DNA from 2 places in the Microbacterium sp. zg.B48 genome. Region 1 is predicted to be linked to the other one. Evidence: predicted binding sites of a transcription regulator. Region 1 holds the regulator's gene; the other holds the start of a gene.
What was found. The regulator HspR, encoded in region 1, represses chaperone genes until heat shock. The targets are predictions, from matches to a motif close to AAGTTGAGTCNNNNNGACTCAACTT.
Positions count from the first base shown of each region.

Region 1 (10,316 bases):
GAGAGAGAAACACATGGCCCGTGCTGTTGGAATCGACCTGGGAACCACGAACTCTGTCGTGGCCGTCCTCGAGGGCGGCGAGCCGAAGGTCATCGCGAACGCCGAAGGCTTCCGTACCACCCCGTCCGTGACCGCGTTCACCAAGGACGGCGAGGTGCTGGTCGGCGAGACCGCCAAGCGCCAGGCCGTCACGAACGTCGAGCGGACCATCTCGTCGGTCAAGCGCCACATGGGCACCGACTGGAAGTTCGACGTCGACGGCAAGAAGTGGACCCCGCAGGAGATCTCTGCGCGCATTCTGGGCAAGCTCAAGCGCGACGCCGAGGAGTATCTCGGTGACACCGTGACGGATGCCGTCATCACTGTGCCCGCGTACTTCAACGACGCCGAGCGCCAGGCGACCAAGGAAGCCGGTGAGATCGCCGGCCTGAACGTGCTGCGCATCATCAACGAGCCGACTGCGGCCGCCCTCGCCTACGGTCTGGACAAGGGCAAGGAGGACGAGCTCATCCTCGTCTTCGACCTCGGTGGCGGAACGTTCGACGTGTCCCTGCTGGAAGTGGGCAAGGACGACGACTTCTCGACCATCCAGGTGCGCTCCACCGCCGGTGACAACCGCCTCGGCGGTGACGACTGGGACCAGCGTCTGGTGGACTACTTCATCAAGCAGTTCAAGGACACCACCGGTGTGGACGTCTCCCACGACAAGATCGCGCTGCAGCGTCTGAAGGAGGCCGCGGAGCAGGCCAAGAAGGAGCTCTCCAGCTCCATGTCCACCTCCGTGAACCTGCCCTACCTGTCCCTGACCGACAGCGGACCGGTCTCGCTGTCCGAGACGATCACGCGCGCGAAGTTCGAGGACCTCACCAAGGACCTGCTGGACCGCACGAAGAAGCCGTTCGAGGATGTCATCCGCGAGGCCGGCATCAAGGTTTCCGACATCGACCACGTCGTGCTCGTGGGTGGATCCACCCGCATGCCCGCCGTCGCCGAACTGGTCAAGCAGGAGGCCGGCAAGGAGCCCAACAAGGGCGTCAACCCGGACGAGGTCGTCGCCGTGGGCGCCGCACTGCAGGCCGGTGTCCTGCGCGGTGAGCGCAAGGACGTGCTGCTGATCGACGTCACCCCGCTGAGCCTCGGCATCGAGACCAAGGGTGGCATCATGACGAAGCTGATCGAGCGCAACACCGCGATTCCGACCAAGCGCAGCGAGACCTTCACCACGGCCGATGACAACCAGCCGTCGGTGGCGATCCAGGTGTTCCAGGGCGAGCGCGACTTCACCCGCGACAACAAGCCGCTGGGCACGTTCGAGCTCACCGGAATCGCCCCCGCGCCGCGCGGCATCCCGCAGGTCGAGGTCACGTTCGACATCGACGCGAACGGCATCGTGCACGTGTCCGCCAAGGACAAGGGCACCGGCAAGGAGCAGTCGATGACGATCACCGGCGGCTCGTCGCTGCCGAAGGAGGACATCGAGCGTATGGTGCGCGAGGCCGAGGAGCACGCGGCCGAGGACAAGAAGCGCCGTGAGTCGGCCGAGGTCCGCAACCAGGCCGAGACGCTGTCGTATTCGATCGACAAGCTGATCAAGGACAACGACGACAAGCTGCCCACCGACGTCAAGACCGAGGTGCAGGCCGACGTGGACGCGCTCAAGGCCGCGCTGGCCGGCGAGGACGACGACGCGGTCAAGACCGCGTTCGACAAGCTGAACCAGAGCCAGGGCAAGCTGGGCGAGGCCATCTACGCGTCCGGTCAGGCTTCGCAGTCCGCTCCGGATGCCGGGGCCGATGCTTCGGCCGGCGCCGGCTCCGCGGACGGGGCCGCCTCATCCGATGAGGATGTGATCGACGCCGAGGTCGTCGACGACGAGGACGAAGAGAAGAAGTAGCCATGACGGACAAGAACTTCGAAGAGCACAGCGCTGATCGCGAGCCTGCCGACGAGGTTCGACCGGACGAGGAGGGGTCGGAGGCGCAGGTCTCCGGCCCCGATTCGCAGCCGGGCGGATCCGACGAGGGCTGGACGGTCGAGGACATCCTGAACGCCGCGCAGACCGTCGATGCCGCGTCCGAGGACGCCGGTGCCGCCGACCCGGATGCGCCCCTGATGGTCGACCTCAAGCGGCTGCAGGCCGAGTACGCCAACTATCGTCGGCGCACCGAGGACCAGCGCGAGCGCGAGATCGAACGAGCCAGGGGCGAGGCCGTGAAGGGTCTCCTGCCGGTGCTCGATGATTTCGACCGCGCCGACAAGCACGGCGATCTGGTCGAGGGCAGCCCCCTCGCGGCGATCGGCGACAAGGTGCGCGCGCTGGCCGAGAAGCTGGGTGCCGTCGCGTACGGCGTCGTCGGAGAACCCTTCGACCCGCAGCAGCACGAGGCGATCTTCCAGGCGCCGACACCGGGGACCACCGAGCCGACGATCCTCGAGGTCGTCGAAGTCGGCTACCGCCTGGGTTCGGTCGAACTGCGGCCCGCGAAGGTGGTCGTCGCGGTGCCGGCCGAGTAAGCAGGAGGATCACTGGATGGCCAGTCAAGACTGGTTCGACAAGGACTTCTACAAGGTCCTGGGTGTCGATAAGAGCGTCAGCGAGGCCGACCTGAAGAAGACCTACCGCAAGCTCGCGCGCACGTACCACCCCGACTCCAATCAGGGTGACGCGAAGGCGGAGGCCAAGTTCAAAGAGGTCAGCGAGGCGTACTCGGTGCTCTCCGACCCGGAACAGCGCAAGGAGTACGACCAGATCCGGGCGATGGGCTCGGGGGCTCGTTTCACGGCGGGCGATCAGCCCGGCGGGTTCGAGGACGTCTTCAGCATGTTCGGGCAGGGCCGTGGCGCCCGCCAGGCGGCGCCGGAGGACTTCGACGACATCTTCAGCATGTTCAACCAGCAGCAGGGCGGCGGTTTCGGCTCCGGTCGGTTCGGCCAGCCCTCGGGCGGATTCCGCGGGTACGGCGGCCCGCGCCGGGGCGCCGACGTGACCGCCCGCACGACGATCGATTTCATCACCGCGACCCGCGGCGAGACGATCACGCTGCAGGGCGAGGACGGCAAGCCGTTCAAGGTGAAGATCCCCGCCGGCGTCGCGGACGGCCAGAAGATTCGCCTGCGCGGGCGGGGGCGTCCGTCCCCGGACGGCGGCGAGTCCGGTGACATCGTCGTTCAGGTGGCGGTGCGACCGCACCCGGTGTTCACCCGGGAGGGGCTCAACCTCCGGGTCACCGTGCCGGTGACCTTCACCGAGGCTGCGCTCGGCGCGACGATCGAGGTGCCCACCCTCGGCGGCGATCCCGTGAAGCTGCGCGTTGCGCCCGGCACCCCATCGGGCCGGGTGCTGCGTGTGAAAGGCCGCGGCGTGCAGACCGGGAAAGGCACCGGAGACCTCCTGGCCGAGGTGCAGGTCGCGGTGCCGTCGCATCTGGACGAGGCGGCCCGCGAGGCGCTTCAGCGGTTCCACGATCTGGAGCCGAAAGAGAACCCTCGCTCGGACCTGATGTCGAAGGCGCGCGGATAGCCCGCAGGGGCTGAGCAACGAGATCCAGTGAGAGACGGGATGAGGTGAGAGGGATGGCTGACCGAGAGATCGATGAGGACGCCCCGATCTTCGCGATCGCCGTCGCCGCCGAACTCGCCGGCATGCACCCGCAGACTCTGCGGCAGTATGACCGGCTCGGCCTGGTGGTTCCGGCCCGCACGCGGGGCGGATCGCGCCGCTATTCCACGCGGCATGTGGAGCAGCTGCGCGAAGTCGCCCGTCTCTCCTCCGACGGCATGAGCCTGCCGGCGATCGCCCGCATCATCGAGCTCGAAGATCGCGTCCGCGAACTGCACCATCGGGTCAACGATCTCGAGGCTCGCATGCGCGCCGAACTGGAGAACCGCCCCGGTGCGCGCGTCTTCGCCGCCGGGGCCACAGGGTCGGTGATCACGCTGCGTCAGGGCCGACGGGTGCGGCGTGCGACCGACATCGTGGTCTGGCGACCGCGCCTGGCACTGGAGAACGCGCCGGACGCGCCGGACGCGCCGGACGGGACGCCGGAAGAGGCGGTGGGCGCGCGCGGCGGAGTCGGCGCAGCCGAGACCCAGGGCTGAGTCCGGCGCGCTCCGGAGCGGCTTGGCGGCGGAGGCGGGAGCGAGCACACTGTCGGTATGCCCACTCTGGCCGATGTGCGCACGATCGCGCTGGGCTTTCCGGAGACGTTCGAGAAGGTGGACGGCCATCGCGGCGGCGCGGGCTGGCGCACCGCGGACGGCCTGTTCGTCTGGGAACGCGGTCCCAGCAAAGCCGACCTCGCCGCGCTGGCGGAGCTGGGCAGGTCCTGGCCGGAGGGCGCCGTCGTGGGGGTGCGCACGGACGGGCTGGAGGGCAAGGAGGCGCTGCTCGGCGCGTACCCCGATGTCTTCTTCACCATCCCGCATTTCGACGGCTACCCGGCCGTCCTGGTCCGCCTGGACATCATCACGCGGGACTTCCTGCGCGAGGTGATCACCGACTCGTGGCTTCTGAAGGCGCCCAAGCGGCTGTCCCGGGGCTGGCTGGCAGAGCACGAGTGACGCGGGGGCGCAGTGCGGTCGCCGCCGCGCCGCGCGGGATCCGGCATCCCGCCGGTGCCGGTTCTAAAGTTCGGGCATGACCGAGGAGCGGTGGCGGCAGCTGACCTACTGGCCGCTTCTGGTCTCCTCGGTGATCTTCATCGTGGTGTACTCCTGGCAGGTGATCGCCGACCTTCAGGGCACCGCCTATCTGGTCGCACGCGTGTTCATCCTGCTGACGTGGGTGAGTTTCGCCGTCGACTACACCGTGCGGCTGGGGCTGGCTCACCCGCGCGGTCCGTGGTTCCGCAGGCACATCTTCGACCTTCTGGTCGTCGTCCTTCCGGTCCTCAAGCCGCTGCGCCTGCTCAAGGCGCTCACCCTCGTCCACATGCTGCAGCAGACCGCGGGCACCGCGCTGCGCAGTCGCATCGCGATCTACGGGTCCGGTGCGGCTGCCGTGCTCATCTGGGTCGCGGCCCTGGCCGAGCTCGAAGCGGAGCGCGGAGCGGCCGGCGCCAACATCGAGACCTTCGGCGATGCGATCTGGTGGGCGTTCGTCACCGTCACGACCGTCGGCTACGGCGACTTCTATCCGGTCACCCCGTGGGGCCGCACGATCGCGGTGCTGCTGATGTGCGGAGGCGTCGCGCTGGTGGGTGTGGTGACGGCGACGCTGGCGTCCTGGGTGCTGGAGCGGGCGGCCATCGGCCGGGACGCCGACGAGCCGGCCACCCGTGGACAGCTGCGCGATGTGGCGCACAAGATCGACGACATCAGCGCTCGCCTGCCACGCCCGCCCGCCGAGAACGCGGACGCACGATGAGCGATTCCGGCCGGGTCCCCCCGCCCGCGATGGCGCCCTCCCTGCGGCTTCTGCTCGGCTTGGCCGCAGCGGTGATCGCGCTCGCCGGCCTGTTCTTCGCCCGCGAGCTGGTCGGCCCGCTCGTGCTGGCCGGCGTCATCGTGATCATCTGCCACCCGGTCCGGCACGGGCTGGAGCGCCACCGCTGGCCGCGCTGGCTGGCCACGACCGCCGTGATCGGCCTGGCCTACCTGATCCTGGCCGTCCTCGGGGTGCTGCTGTTCTTCGCGGGCACGCAGTTCGTCCGACTCGTCGGCGACTACACCGACCAGCTGCGCGACGCGGCCGGCGGCTTCGTCGACTGGCTCGGAACGGTGGGCCTGAGCGATGAGGCCTCGGATGCCGCGGCATCCGTCTTCGAGCCGTCGAGCATCGTGTCGGCGGTGACATCCGTGGGCGGAACGGCGGTAGGGATCCTCACCGCGATGTTCTTCGTCCTGGCGTATGTGATCTTCATGGCCGTCGACGGGGCCCGCTACAGCCGAGCCGAGGCGGCCTTCGGCACCGCCGCGACGCCCGTGGTCCATCGCATCCGGCTCTTCAACTCCGGCGTACGCCGCTACTACGTCGTCAACGCCACCTTCGGGGCTCTGGTCGCGGTCCTCGACGGACTGGCGCTGTGGGCGATCGGGGTCCCGGCACCGGTGGTGTGGGCGATCCTCGCGTTCGTGACCAACTTCATCCCCAACATCGGCTTCGTCATCGGCCTGATCCCGCCCGCACTGCTGGCCCTGGTCGTCGGCGGCTGGCCGCTGATGCTCGTCGTGATCGCGATCTACAGCGTGGTCAACGTCGTGCTGCAGGTCCTGGTGCAGCCGAAGTTCGTCAGCGACGCGGTGGATCTCACCCTCACGCTGAGCTTCTTCTCGGTCATCTTCTGGACCTTCATCATCGGCCCGCTCGGCGCGATCCTGTCGATCCCGCTCACCCTGCTCGTGCGCGCGCTCGTGCTGGACGTCGACCCGGACGCGCGCTGGCTGCGCTGGCTCTCCGGGGACACCGCCGGCACGGCGCCGCGCTGAACCGCAGCGCCCCGCGGAGCGCGGCGTACCGGCCGGGCGGAAGGCTCAGGGCTCGATCCGCAGGACCTCCGGGGATTCGCCGACCGCCAGGTCATCCACGATCCGCAGGGTGCGCGCCAGATCGTCGACGGCGCCGATCACCGTGCCGAACCGCTCGCGGTCGCCGCACACCGCGGTGACGGTCACGAAGTGGGTGCCGGTATCCCATGTGTACGTGGCGAACGGCGGCGTGCGCTGATCCGGGGGCAGCGGGATCACCAGCTTCTCGCCCATGCCGAGGTACGTGCCGCGGAACGACTCGGTGTCGTCGTACTCCATCGGCAGCGAGGCGCGCGCGGCGCGCAGCTGTGCGGTGGCCTCCTGAACCTGAGCCATCACCACCAGCAGTTCTGGGTCCGCCTTCCACACCCACACCAGCACGCGGCCCGCCGCGCGGCGCATCAGGAACGGGGTGGCCTGGCTCATCGCCCACGCCGCGAAGCCACCCCGGCGGCGCGGACTGCCGCCGTCGGCCGGCGTCCCGGACGCGCCGAGCGCACGCGTGGCCTGATCGAGGAGCATGCCGATCGCGGCCTTGCGGTGCCGGCGACCGCCGAACATCAGCGAACCGGTCACGGCGACCCAGCGGTTCGGGTCGGCATCAGCCTGAAGTCGGGGCATGCCTCCAGGGTACGAGGTGGGAGCACCGCATCCGCCGCCGATTGCACCGCGCCGGCGCGGACCCCGGGCGGACATCGGACCCGGCCACGGTGCTTCCCGGCCTCCCACAGACCCCTCGGCTAGAGTTGAAGCGCGCACGCACCGACCTGTGCGACCCGCCCCCAGCGCAGAGATAGGCAACCAGCATCCCGTGACCCCGTCCGAGACGCCCGACGATCCCCGCGCCGACGGGCCGGACACCCGGCGACCCCTCGCGGTCCTGATCGGCGCCGACACGTTCGCTCCGCACGTCAACGGCGCAGCGCGGTTCGCCGAGCGCCTCGCCGCCGGCCTGGTCTCGCGCGGGCACGAGGTGCACGTCATGGCGCCCAGTGCCACGCACTGGACGCGCGGAACCTCGACCGAGATCATCGAGGGCGAGCCGATGACCGTGCACCGACTGCCGTCGTGGCGCTGGTATCCGCACGACTGGCTCACCTTCGTGCTGCCGTGGATGTCCAAGCGCCACGCCCGACGCGTGCTGGACGAGGTCAAGCCCGACGTCGTGCACATCCAGTCGCACATCGTGATCGGCCGCGGGCTGTCCCGCGAGGCGCGCAAGCGCGGCATCCCCATCATCGCCACCAACCACGTGATGGCCGAGAACGTCCTGGATCACACCACCCTGCCGAAGGCCTTGAACGACGTGATGGTCAAACTCGCGTGGGCGGACGCGAAGCGCACCTTCGGCATGACCCGCGCGGTGACCACACCCACTCGCCGGGCGGCGGATTTCCTGGAGTCGACCATCGACATCCACGGGGTCATCCCGATCAGTTGCGGCATCGATCGCTCCAACTACGTCCCCGACCTGACCCCGCGCGACGCCAACCGCATCCTGTTCGTCGGCCGGCTCACCACCGAGAAGCACATCGACGTCCTGCTCAGCGCAGCGGCACAGCTGGATGCTGGGCTGGACGTGCACGTGGACCTGGTCGGAGAGGGGGATCAGCGCAAGAACCTCGAGCAGCTCGCGCATTCCCTCGGCCTGGACGCGCGCGTCCGCTTCCACGGGCACGCCCCCGAGGAGGAGCTGCGTGCGCTGTACAGTCACGCCAGCGTCTTCGCGATCGCCTCGATCGCCGAACTGCAGTCGATCGCGACCATGGAGGCGATGGCCTCCGGTCTGCCGATCGTGGCCGCCAACGCCGTGGCGCTGCCGCACCTGGTGCACGACGGCGTGAACGGGTACCTGTTCGAGCCGGGCAACGTCCAGGAGATGTCCGCGCGGCTCGCGGACGTGCTCACCGCAGCTCCCGAGGAGCGCCTCCGCATGCAGCAGGCCTCGCTCGACGGCGTCGTGATCCACGACATCAACCGCACACTCGACACGTTCGAGGCGCTGTACCGCGGCGACCCGATTCCGGAATAGGTGCCGATGCACGTCGTGATGTTCGGCGATCAGCACGTCGAATCCCTCGGCGGGGCGCAGGTCTCGATGCGGTTGCAGCGGCGCTTCCTGGAGCGTGCCGGCCACACCGTGAGCATCGTGGCGCCGCGGATGCACGGCCCCCGCGCCGGCATCGCGGACGACGCCTACATCGACACCCCTTCGATCCCGCTCACGGTCGATCGCGAATACTCGATGTCCTGGCCCGGGCGCCGCACGGACCGGTTCGTCGACGCCGCCCTGTCCGGTCGCCCGCCGGTGGACGTGGTGCACGTCCAGGGTGACTTCTGGGGCGCATTCATCGGCCACCGCTTCGCGGCGCGGCACGGACTGCCGGTGGTGCACACCATGCACAACCGCGTGGACGTCGGGATCGAGGCCACCGCGCCGTTCCCGGGTGTGGTGCTGCGGAGCCTGAACGCGTGGCAGCGGCGCGTACTCGCGCCGGTCGGGCGCGGCGCTGCGGCTGCCCCCGACCGGACCGCCGCAGCGACCACCGGGCGGGACGGCTGGGCGTATCTGCGCCGCTTCGCCGCGCGGTCGCAGGCGGTCACGGCGCCGTCATCGCATTTCGCGCGGCGGCTGGAGCAGCACGGCGTGACTCCCGGCCTCGGGGCCGTGCCCGGCGTCGATGTCGTGTGGAACGGGATCGACGACGACGTGCTGGATGCCGCGCTCGCCTCCGAACCGGCCCGGCGGGCCGCGGGGCGACCGCGTCTGGTCTGGCTCGGGCGGATGAGTCCCGAGAAGCGTCTGCTGCCGTTCCTGGAGGCCGTTGCCGAGGCCGGGATCGAGGCGGAGGTGGAGATCATCGGCGGCGGGGGGCAGGAGGGTGCGGCGCGCAGGCTGGTGCAGCGGCTCACGCCCACGGCATCCGTCGTGTTCGCCGGTCGGCTGCCGTACGTCCAGACCCTGCACCGCATCGCCGCGGCCGACGCGGTCGTGCAGACCTCGATCGGCTTCGAGACGCAGGGCATGACGGTGTTCGAGGCCGCAGCGCTGGGCACGCCCGCGGTCGTCAGCGACCCGGATATCGCCGCCGAGCTGGGATCGGGCCTCTGGGCGGTGCCGGATGCCTCATCCGCGGCGCTGGCGGCAACCCTGCGCACCGCGGTCACACAGATCGCGAGCGGGCACGGCCCGATTCCGGACGGCTCTGTGCGGGACAGATTCCGGCAGTCGTCGCGCACCGCGGCGATGGTCGAGGTCTACCGGCGCGCTCGGGCCTGACCGGGGCAGCGGTCGTCAGCGCGGACCCGCCCGTGTGCGGCGCATGACTCCTGCACTCTGCGAGCAGTGGTGCCGGGTCGAGCCGGTATCCGGCCTTCCGCGATCGCCGATGGTGGCGAAGTGCAGGAGTTATGGGCCTGTGGTGGACGGGGACCGCTCAAGGAAGGCGCGTGTAGTCGGTCGGCACCCGGTGGTAGCCGTCCTTGGTCAGGGCGAGGACCGAAGCACCGATCGCGTAGGCGGCAATGGCGGCAACTGCAATGATCATCAACATGGCAGGAACGCTACGCTTGACCGAATCCCGCCACGAGTGGCAGGATGGCCATGCAGCGCACGATTACTGCCACGACCCCATCGAGGAGCCGCCATGAAGACCGTTGCCGTCATCGTCCAAGACGGATTCGCGCCCTTTGAGTTCGGTGTCGCGTGCGAGGCGTTCGGTCTGGACCGCACCGACGACGGCATCCCGAACTTCGACTTCCGAATCGTGGCCCCCGCGCCCGGGATCGTGCAATCCAAGCTGGGTTTCTCGATCAACGTCGAGAACGACCTGTCCTTCGCGTACGAAGCC
Region 1 is NZ_JANJFE010000005.1:192,188-202,503, forward strand. Features, by position in the region: gene dnaK (molecular chaperone DnaK) at 14-1,894, shown strand; gene NQ152_RS04905 (nucleotide exchange factor GrpE) at 1,897-2,514, shown strand; gene NQ152_RS04910 (DnaJ C-terminal domain-containing protein) at 2,531-3,520, shown strand; gene NQ152_RS04915 (heat shock protein transcriptional repressor HspR) at 3,574-4,098, shown strand; gene NQ152_RS04920 (MmcQ/YjbR family DNA-binding protein) at 4,156-4,560, shown strand; gene NQ152_RS04925 (potassium channel family protein) at 4,637-5,365, shown strand; gene NQ152_RS04930 (AI-2E family transporter) at 5,362-6,426, shown strand; gene NQ152_RS04935 (hypothetical protein) at 6,472-7,086, opposite strand; gene NQ152_RS04940 (glycosyltransferase) at 7,277-8,497, shown strand; gene NQ152_RS04945 (glycosyltransferase) at 8,504-9,745, shown strand; gene NQ152_RS04950 (GlxA family transcriptional regulator) at 10,113-10,316, shown strand, end outside.

Region 2 (10,316 bases), on a different contig from region 1:
CTCGCGTCTCCGCGCCCGTCAGCATTCGATGACGTTGACGGCGAGCCCGCCCTCGCTGGTCTCCTTGTACTTGTGGGACATATCGATGCCCGTCTGGCGCATCGTCTCGACGACGGTGTCGAGCGAGACGTAATGGCTTCCGTCGCCGCGCAGCGCGAGACGCGCCGCCGTCACCGCGGTCGACGCCGCGATCGCGTTCCGCTCGATGCAGGGAATCTGCACCAGCCCGCCGACCGGGTCGCAGGTGAGACCGAGATGATGCTCCATCGCGATCTCCGCGGCGTTCTCGATCTGGCGATTGGTGCCGCCCATGACGGCGGTCAGGCCCCCCGCCGCCATCGCGCACGCCGAGCCCACCTCGGCCTGGCAGCCCCCTTCGGCGCCCGAGATCGACGCGTTCGCCTTGAACAGCGAACCCAGGGCGGTCGCGGTGAGAAGGAATCGACGGATGCCGCGCCGGCGGTTCGCTTCGGCGATCAGCGCCTCGTCCGCGGCGTCCGGCACGATCGGGCCGAGCTGCTGCCGGCCGGCGAAGCCCATCAGGGCACTGCCGACCAGCTCGCCGTAGGGCGTGACCGCATTGCGGGCCCCGAGGCCGGAGTCGGCCAGGAAGCGCCACCAGTACATCGCGACGGCCGGCAGGATTCCGGCTGCGCCGTTGGTGGGAGCCGTGACGACGCGACCGCCGGCCGCGTTCTCCTCGTTCACCGCGAGGGCGAAAGCTCCGAGCCACTCCCCCGGCAGCTCCCGGCGTCCGTCGTGCTCGGCCGCCTCCAGCTGCACGCGGATGGCCGGTGCGCGGCGCTTGACCTTCAGGATGCCTGGGAGCACGCCATCGTGGCGAAGACCGGCTTCCACGCACTGCGACATCGCGTCCCAGATCGTGTCCAGTCCGGCGGCGATCTCGTCGTCGCCGCGCAGCGCCTCTTCGTTCATGCGCGCCGCCTCGGCGATGGTGATGCCATGCTCGTCGCACAGCTGGAGGAGGGCGTCGGCGCTGTCGAAGCCGAACGGGAAAGCCGACGAGGACAGCTGCGGTGGTTCGCCGTCGCGCCGAATGAAGCCCCCGCCGATCGAGTAATACGTCTCGCGGAGCAGGAGATCCTCCTCGCCGGTCCGCCGCACTGCCGGTGCCGGCGCACTGCCGGTGGTCCGGATGCCGGATGCCGCCAGCTGCCCGGCCTCGTCGGCCGCGTGCGGCCGTGCGGTCGCCCACGCCTCCAGCGTCAGCGCGTTGGGGTGGCCGGGCAGTCGGGTCCGGGGGGCGAAGGCGATGTCGGCCTTGTGGAAGGGCACGGGGTGCGTGCCGTCCAGCGCCAGCGGCCGCCCGGTCGGCCACCCGGTCCACAGGCCCCGCACGGCATCCGGGTCGACGCTTTCCGGTGAGTGTCCGTGCAGTCCGGCCATCACCGCGTCCGGCGTACCGTGTCCGATTCCGGTTGCACCGAGCGACCCGTACAGCGTGCACGTCACCTGTGCCACGGAGTCGAGCACGCCCGCGCCGCGCAGTCGGACGACGAAGTCGCCGGCAGCGCGCAACGGACCGACCGTGTGGGAGCTCGAGGGTCCGATGCCGATGGAGAACAGCTCGAACGCGGAGACGTAGGCGCTCACGCGGTCCAGGCTAACCTGGACCGCGCGCCGGGCTCCGAACGCCCCGGACGGTCCGGTCCGGGGCGTTCGTCGGAGCCGGCTGAGGGCCTACTGCTCGACCGGCTGCGGTCCCTCGGAGCTCTCCTGCGCCTGCAGGACCGGACCGGAGTCCTCGCTGGAGACCTCGATCTTGCGCGGCTTGGCCTTCTCGCTGACCGGGATCGTCACGGTCAGCACGCCGTTGTTGTAGGTGGCGGAGATGTGCTCGGTGTCCACTCCCTGCCCGAGGTTCAGCTGGCGCACGAAGCTCGCCCCGTCGCGCTCACGCGTGATCCATTTGACCCCCTCGCCGGCGGAGAGGGTCCGCTCGGCCCGGATCGTCAGCAGCTGACCGTCGACGTCGATGTCGACCGAGCCCGGGTCGATGCCGGGCAGGTCGGCGGTGAGCACGTAGTGGTCACCATCGCGGTACAGGTCCATCGGCATGCGACGGGGACCCCGGCGGGCGTCGAAGAGCGTCGACGCGAAGCGGTCGAGTTCACGGAACGGGTCGTATGCGGCCATGATTCGTCTCCTTTGTCGTTCGGCCCGGATGACTGTCCGGCGCGAGGGTGCGAGGGAGTTGAGTCGTGTCGGCTCAACTGCGTTCAGATTAGCACTCCTCCTCGACGAGCGCCAAGACTCGGAGCGGATGGAATGGACGCATGCCCAGCGGTCCCGGGCGGCAGGCGGAGGACGCCGGCGCCGGGAATCATGCGGGCTTCAGGGCGCCTGGAAGGCGACGAGACCCACGGTGTTGCCTTCGGAATCCGTGATGAACGCCTGCCATTCGTCGTGGCCGGCCGGCCCGAGCGAATCGTCGTGGTGCGAGAAGATCACCCGGGGCGGCTCGACCACGTCCGCGAGGCCGTCGAGCTTGTCGAGCGTCTCGTGCACGTTGTCGACCCGCAGATACAGGAGGGATGCCGGGGCATTCCGGTCCAGCAGCAGCCGGACGCCGTCCAGATCGAAGAAGACCAGCCCCGGATCGAAGCGGGCGAGCGGCGGCGCGTCCAGCAGCACGGTGTAGAAGTCCGCGGCCCGGTCGAGATCTTCGGCGTGGACGGCCACCTGAACAAGTCGCATCGCGACCTCCCCGATCGAATTCACGCCAGTCTGCCAGCCGATCCGGATGGGCGCGACGGGCGCCTCCGCGGCGGACAGACCGGGCGCCGAGACGGGCGCCCGGTCTGTTTCAACCCGCGTGCGCGAGCTGCGGCGCCTCCTCGGGCGAGGAGGGTATCTCGGCCTTGGCGGCACGGATCATCGTCACCGCGATGACCGCGGCCACCAGCATCCCGATGGCCGCGGCGATGAACGTCGCCGAGTACGCGTCGGCAAGGGCAGCCGGCTGGGTGACGGGTTGACTGCCGAGGGCAGCGACGTAGACGGCTGTGAAGATGGACAGGCCGATCGAGCCGCCGATCTGCATCGCCGAGTTGGTCACCGCCGAGGCCGCGCCGGCGTCATCCGGGGCCACGCCGCTCAACGCCACGTTCTGCAGCGGCACGAACACCAGTGCCATTCCCGCGCCCATCACGATGAGCGCGGGGAGCACCTGGACGACGTACGCGCCGCTTGCGGTGATGAAGCTGAGATACCACAGGCTCGCGGCCACGATGAGGGGGCCGGCCGTCAACAGAGGACGAGCGCCGATGCGCGGCAGCAATCGCACCACCAGCGGCGCCACCACCATGGTGGCAAGCGGCAGGGGCAGGCTCGCCAGACCGGCTTGCAGCGCAGACATCTGCAGCACGATCTGCAGGTGGAAGGTCAGGTACAGGGTGGACCCGATCATCACACTGCCGGCGATCGCCTGGATCAGGAACGCACCACCGCGCACGCGGTCTGTGACGATCCGAAGGGGAAGCAGCGGCTGGGCGGTGCGGGTCTCGATCCACACGAACAGCACGAGCAGCGCGACCCCGGCGGCCGAGAAGGTGATCGTGAGCGGGCTGCCCCACCCGGTCTCGGCCAGGCTGAAGCCGTAGACGAGCGATCCGAGCCCGAGGGTCACGGTGACCGCGCCGAGGACGTCGTATCGGTTCTCGCCTTCGGCCCTGCTCTCGGTGAGAACGGCGAAGGCACCTACGAGGCCGACCACGACGAAGACGACGTTCACCAGCAGGCACCATCTCCAGTCCAGGAACTCCGTCAGCACGCCGCCGAGGACGAGGCCGACCGAGGCGCCGGCACCGGCGACCGTTCCGAAAACCGCGAAGGCGACGTCGCGGTCCCTGCCGGTGGGGAAGGTCACGGTCAGCAGGGCCAGCGCGGCCGGGGCGAGCAGAGCGGCGAACGCGCCCTGCAGGCCCCGCGCGATGATCAGGTCGAGGCCGGTCAGCGCGATGCCTCCGTAGACGGAGGCGAGGGCGAAGCCGACCATTCCCACGATGAACGTGCGCTTGCGTCCCCAGTAATCGGCGACTCGCCCGCCGAGCAGCAGCAGCGCGCCGAATGCGAGCGCATAGGCGGTCACGACCCACTGACGCTGGCTGTCCGTGAGGCCGAGGCTCGCCTGCGCCTGGGGCAGGGCGATGTTCACGATCGTGCCGTCCAGGACGACGACGAGCTGGGTCAGAGAGACCACGGCGAGAACCCACCATTTGCGGCGGGAGGGCATGGGCGTAGACATGGAGAAACCTCCGAATCGTTTGACGGATGCCGGAGGTTTCTAGCCCCGGATCGAGTCTCACGAGGAGGCTCGACCGCCTCGGCCTAGGGGGCCGAGCAGACCGCCATTCTATCGCACGAGCGCCGCCTGCTGCTTCGCGAGGCGCAGCCAGGTCTCCACGACGGTGTCGGGATTCAGCGACATGGATTCGATGCCCTGGCCCACGAGCCACTCGGCCAGATCGGGGTGGTCGGAGGGCCCCTGCCCGCAGATGCCGACGTACTTGCCGGCGCGACGGCACGCGTCGATCGCCATCGCCAGCATCTTCAGGACGGCCGGGTCGCGTTCGTCGAAGGTGGCGGCGACCAGGCCGGAGTCGCGGTCCAGGCCCAGCGTGAGCTGGGTCATGTCGTTGGAGCCGATCGAGAACCCGTCGAAGTACTCCAGGAACTCATCGGCCAGCAGCGCGTTGGAGGGCAGCTCGCACATCATGATCACGCGAAGCCCGTTCTCGCCCCGGCGCAGCCCGTTCTCGGCGAGCAGCTCGATGACCGCGTGCGCCTCTCCGACGGTGCGGACGAACGGGACCATGATCTCGACGTTGGTCAGACCCATCTCGTCGCGGACGAACTTCAGCGCCTCGCACTCCATGTCGAAGCACTCGCGGAAGTCCGAGGAGATGTACCGGGACGCGCCGCGGTAGCCCAGCATCGGGTTCTCCTCGTGCGGCTCGTACAGCTCACCGCCGATCAGGTTCGCGTACTCGTTGGACTTGAAATCGCTCAGCCGCACGATCACGGGCTCCGGCGCGAAGGCCGCGGCGATCATCGATACTCCCTCCGCGACGCGCTGCACGAAGTAGTCGCGCGGCGTCGGGTACGCCGCGATCCGGTCGGCGATCTCGGCGCGCAGCGCCGGCTCGAGACTGTCGTGATCCAGCAGCGCGCGCGGATGGATGCCGATCTGACGGTTGATCAGGAACTCCAGCCGGGCCAGGCCGACGCCCTTGTTCGGCAGCTTGGAGAAAGCGAACGCCTGGTCGGGGGTGCCCACGTTCAGCATGATCTTGGTGGGACTCTCCGGCATCTCGTCCAGACGGGTCACCACCTCTTCGAATCCCAGGATGCCTTCGTACACGAAGCCGTTGTCGCCGTCCGCGCACGAGACGGTCACATCCCGCCCGTCCTGCAGCACCAGCGTCGCATCGCCCGTTCCCACGACGGCGGGAATGCCGAGCTCGCGCGCGATGATCGCCGCGTGGCAGGTCCGGCCACCGCGGTTGGTCACGATCGCGGACGCCAGCTTCATGATCGGCTCCCAGTCCGGATCGGTCATGTCCGCCACCAGGACGTCACCGGCGACGAACTGGTCCATCTGCGCCAACGAGGTCATCACGCGCACCGCTCCGGCGCCGATCTTCTGACCGATGGCCCGCCCGATGGTGATCACGGTGCCCGGCTCGCCGAGCACGAACCGGCGGGTCACGTTGCCATCGGTGCGCGAGACGACCGTCTCCGGTCGCGCCTGCAGGATGTAGAGCTTGCCGTCGATCCCGTCCTTGCCCCATTCGATGTCCATCGGGCGTCCGTAGTGCTCCTCGATCGTCAGCGCCTGCCGGCCGAGCTCCTCGACCTCGGCATCCGTGATGCTGAACTGCGCCCGCTCCGTCCGCGGAACATCCGTGAAGACAGTGCTTGCTCCGATGTGGGTGCCGTCGGCGTAGACCATCTTCAGAGCCTTCTCGCCCACCGAGCGCTTCAGGATGGCGGGGCGTCCTTCGCGGAGGGCGGGCTTGTACGCGTAGAACTCGTCGGGGTTCACCGCCCCCTGCACGACCGCCTCGCCCAGACCGTAGGAACTGGTGATGAACACGGCCCGGTCGAAGCCCGATTCGGTGTCCACCGTGAACAGCACACCCGAGGCTCCGACATCCGATCGCACCATGCGCTGGATCCCCGCAGAGAGGGCGACATCGTGGTGCTCGAATCCGTGGTGCACGCGGTAGGCGATCGCCCGATCGTTGTAGAGCGAGGCGAACACGCTGCGCACCGCCGCCAGGATGTTCTCGATGCCGCTGATGTTCAGGAACGTCTCCTGCTGACCGGCGAACGATGCGTCCGGCAGATCCTCCGCCGTCGCGCTCGAGCGGACCGCCCAGGACACGGTGTCCGGCTGCGGGTCGGCCGCGACCAGCGCCGCGTAGGCGGTGCGGATGTCGGCCTCGAAGGCCGCCGGAAGCGGCTGCTGCTCGATCCACTCCCGGACGTTGGCCCCGACGCGGGCGAGTTCTGCGACGTCGGCGACGTCGAGCTCCTCCACAGTGGATTTGATGCGGTCGTAGAGTCCGTCCGCGGCGAGGAAGTCGCGGTAGGCGTCCGCGGTGGTCGTAAAACCGCCCGGCACGCTGACCCCGAGATGGGACAGGTTCGACACCATCTCGCCCAGCGACGCGTTCTTGCCGCCGACCTGGTGGACGTCGGCCATGCCCATCTGCGTGAACCAGAGGATGTTCGTCATGAGGTCTCCTGAATTGTCGTGCGTGAGGCGGGGCGGATGGTCAACTGCGCAGGCGCATGGATTGCATGATGACGGCGGACATCTCCTCGACCGATTTCGTCGAGGAGTTGAGGAAGGGCACCCGGTTGCGCCGGTACAGGTCTTCGGCGCGGCGCAGCTCCAGCGTGCATTGGGCGAGGCTGGAGTATGTCGAGCTGGGTCGCCGCTCGTGCCGGACCTGACTCAGCCGCAGCGGCGTCGTGGTCAGTCCGAAGCATTTGTCGACATACCGGGACACGGCGGCGGGCAGTCCGTCGGAGGGGAAGTCGTCGTCGGTGAGCGGATAGTTCGCCACCAGGAGTCCGTACTGCAGTGCCAGATACATCGTCGTCGGTGTCTTGCCGCACCGGGACGGCGCGATGATGATGACATCCGCCATATCCAGCGCCCGCATGCTCTGCCCGTCGTCGTGCTCGATGGCGTACTCCACTGCCCGCATCCGGGCGAAGTACCGCTCCAGGTCACCGACGCCGTGGAACTGCCCGAGCTGCTCGGACGCTGTGCTGCCCAGCGCCGCCTCCAGCTCGCGTAGGTGGCCCCCCAGCAGGTCGATGACGACGGCACCGGAGCCGACCAGCTCCTGCAGGATCTGCGCGGATTTGACCGTCGCGAACACGATCGGCTCGGCCCCGCCCTCGGCCGAACGCTGAATGTCGGCGACGACGTCGCGGGCGCCTCCGGCCGTGTCCACGAAGGGAATGGTGTGGCGGCGGAACGTCACGCCCGGGAAATTCGCCAGCAGGGCGCTGCCGAGGGTTTCCGCGGTGATTCCCGTGCTGTCCGAGACGAAATAGGCCGCGCGGGCGACCGTGCGCGCGCCGGTCGGCCCTGCCGTGCTGCTCGGTGGGTTCGCCACGCTCCGCTCCTCCGCGGCACCGGTGTCGTGACCGGCTCGCTCTTCGAACGTATGCAGGTGTGTCAGTTCCTCGCGGCCCGTGTCACGAAAAGAATCGCCGAACTTTCCGGCAAGTTAACCGGTGTGCCCGGTCGCCGGGCGGCACTCGGCGTTGCGAACCGGCCCGATACGATGGCGCGGGAGCGTCCGGACGCTGATCCGCCGTCCACAAGGATCGAGGGGACATGAACCGACCGCTGGAGATCGTGGTGGGAGTCACCGGCGGCATCGCCGCGTACAAGGCCGTGCAGGTGGTGCGCGACTTGGTGCTGGCCGGGCACACGGTGCGGGTGATCGCGACGGATGCCGCGCTCCGTTTCGTCGGCGCCCCGACCTGGGAGGCGATCAGTCGGCAGCCGCTGAACACGTCGATCTTCGACGATGTCGCGGCCGTGCGCCACGTCGCCCTCGGGCAGCGGGCCGATGTGGTGCTCGTCGCTCCGGCGACGGCGAACACGATCGCAAAGCTCGCCGCCGGGATCGCCGATGACCTGCTGGGCACGACGGTGCTCGCCAGCCGGGCACCCCTCGTGGTCGCACCCGCCATGCACACGGAGATGTGGCAGCATCCGGCCACCGTCGCCAACATCGACACGCTCCGCGCGCGCGGCGTCAGGATCGTGGGGCCGGGCACCGGCCGCCTCACCGGTGCGGACATCGGCGCGGGGAGGATGAGCGAGCCCGACGACATCGTTTCGGCGGTCCTCGCCGCGGTCGGCGCCGAGCAGGACGGCGCCGGGCAGGACGGCGCCGGGCAGGACGGCGCCGCGCCGCCTGAAGCGGCGACACGCCGGGACCTCTCCGGCCGACGGGTCGTGGTCACGGCCGGTGGCACCCGCGAACCGATCGACCCGGTCCGCTTCCTCGCGAACCGCTCCAGCGGCAAGCAGGGCGTGGCCTTCGCGCTCGCCGCGGCCGCGCGCGGCGCCGACGTCACCGTCATCGCCGCTCACCTGGAGCACCAACCGGCGTCCGCCCTCGCTGCCGCGGGGCTGAAGACCATCGAGGTTCTGACCGCAGCCGACCTGGCTCGGGCGGTCGCGGAGGCAGCGGCCGCAGCATCCGTCGTCATCATGGCTGCGGCCGTCGCGGATTTCACGCCCGCCGAGGTCTCGGAGCAGAAGATCAAGAAGACCGAGCGCGGTGAGCGAATGGAACTGGTGCTCACCCGGACCGTGGACGTGCTCGGCGAACTGGTCGCGCACCCGGTCGCGGGCCGCGTGGTGGTCGGCTTCGCCGCCGAGACGGCGGCGGACCGGGACGAACTGGTCTCTCTGGCCCGGGCGAAGCTCGCTCGCAAGCCCGCCGACCTGCTGGTGGCCAATCCCGTGGGCAGGGGCCGCGGCTTCGGAGCCGACGTGAACGAAGCCGTCGTGGTGGCAGCATCCGGCAAGATCCTCGCCGACGTGTCCGGCAGCAAGCGGGCCGTCGCGGACGCGGTCCTGGACCAGGTGGTCGTGCTGCTGGAGGAGGCGTGATCCGGGCCACCCCGACTCTCAGCGGCTTACGATCTGAGAGCCACCTAGTGAACCGGGAGCACCGCCATCTGCACCGTCATCGTCCGCGTCCCCGCATCCTCGAATCTGCCCACGCGCGTGCTCGCGATCCGCGACGAGGATCCCGAACGCCCGTGGAGTCCGCTCGGCCGCTGGTGGCCTGAATCCCACGGCGGCGTCGTCGGGGTGCGCGACCTGCGCGCCGGCGGGGCATGGCTGGCCGCTGATTCCGCGGCGGGGCGACTGGCCGTGCTGCTCAACCGCGCCGATGTCTCGACGCTGCCCGAGTCGCAGCTGGTCTCGCGCGGCGGATTGGCTCTGGACTCCGTCGCGGGCAGGACGCCCGCCCAGCCGCGCACGCACGGGTTCAATCTGGTCGAGGTGGAAGGCGCCCGCACGAGCGTGGTCTCGTGGGACGGGCAGCGACTGTCCCGAGTGGAGCTGACTCCGGGAACGCACATGGTCGCCCACGACGACGTCGATGACCCGTCGACGGCTCGCATCGAGCGCTGGCTGGCTGAGTTCGCCGCCGTGGAGCTGCCCGAGACCGATACCTGGTGGACACCCTGGATCGAGCTGCTCGAACGCTCCTCGGCGCTGGAGAGCACCGACGACGAGGCGATCATCCGGGACAATCGCCCGCACGGTTACCCCACGCAATCGCTGCTGGTGTGTGTCGCATCCGTGACCGCCGACGACGTCCAGGTGCGTTATCGCGCGTTGCGCGAGCCCGGCCGCTGGAACCGGCAGCTGGACGGCGTCCTCTGAGCGGCGCGCCCGTCGACCCGCCCGGGCTCGGTGTGCCCGGGCGGGGGGCGGGGGTCGCCCGGCTACGCGCGGTCGGCGTGCTGAGGCACCGGAGGCATCTGGTACTTCGGGCGCCCCTTGATCACGAGCGGGCCGTTCCACGGAACCTGGTCGAAAGAATTCCATGCGTTCACGTGAAGGGACTGGAACAGCCAGCGGCCCTCCTTCTTGGTGAGGTGGTCCTGGCGGGTTCCGATGCCGAACACGAAGTTGTTGTTGTAATCGACGTTGAACTGCAGGATCTGGAAGAAGAGCTTGGCGTCGACCTCGCCCTCCTCCTCGCGCTCAGTGAACAGTTTGGTGTTCTGGATGTGCT
Region 2 is NZ_JANJFE010000017.1:2,720-13,035, reverse strand. Features, by position in the region: gene NQ152_RS13410 (L-serine ammonia-lyase, iron-sulfur-dependent, subunit alpha) at 19-1,614, opposite strand; gene NQ152_RS13405 (Hsp20/alpha crystallin family protein) at 1,702-2,157, opposite strand; gene NQ152_RS13400 (VOC family protein) at 2,356-2,718, opposite strand; gene NQ152_RS13395 (MFS transporter) at 2,828-4,267, opposite strand; gene ppsA (phosphoenolpyruvate synthase) at 4,376-6,763, opposite strand; gene NQ152_RS13385 (pyruvate, water dikinase regulatory protein) at 6,804-7,658, opposite strand; gene NQ152_RS13380 (phosphopantothenate--cysteine ligase family flavoprotein) at 7,883-9,175, shown strand; gene NQ152_RS13375 (NRDE family protein) at 9,242-9,961, shown strand; gene NQ152_RS13370 (nuclear transport factor 2 family protein) at 10,024-10,316, opposite strand, start outside.
Region 2: the regulator HspR is predicted to act here: its motif matches at 2,213-2,237, upstream of NQ152_RS13405 (Hsp20/alpha crystallin family protein).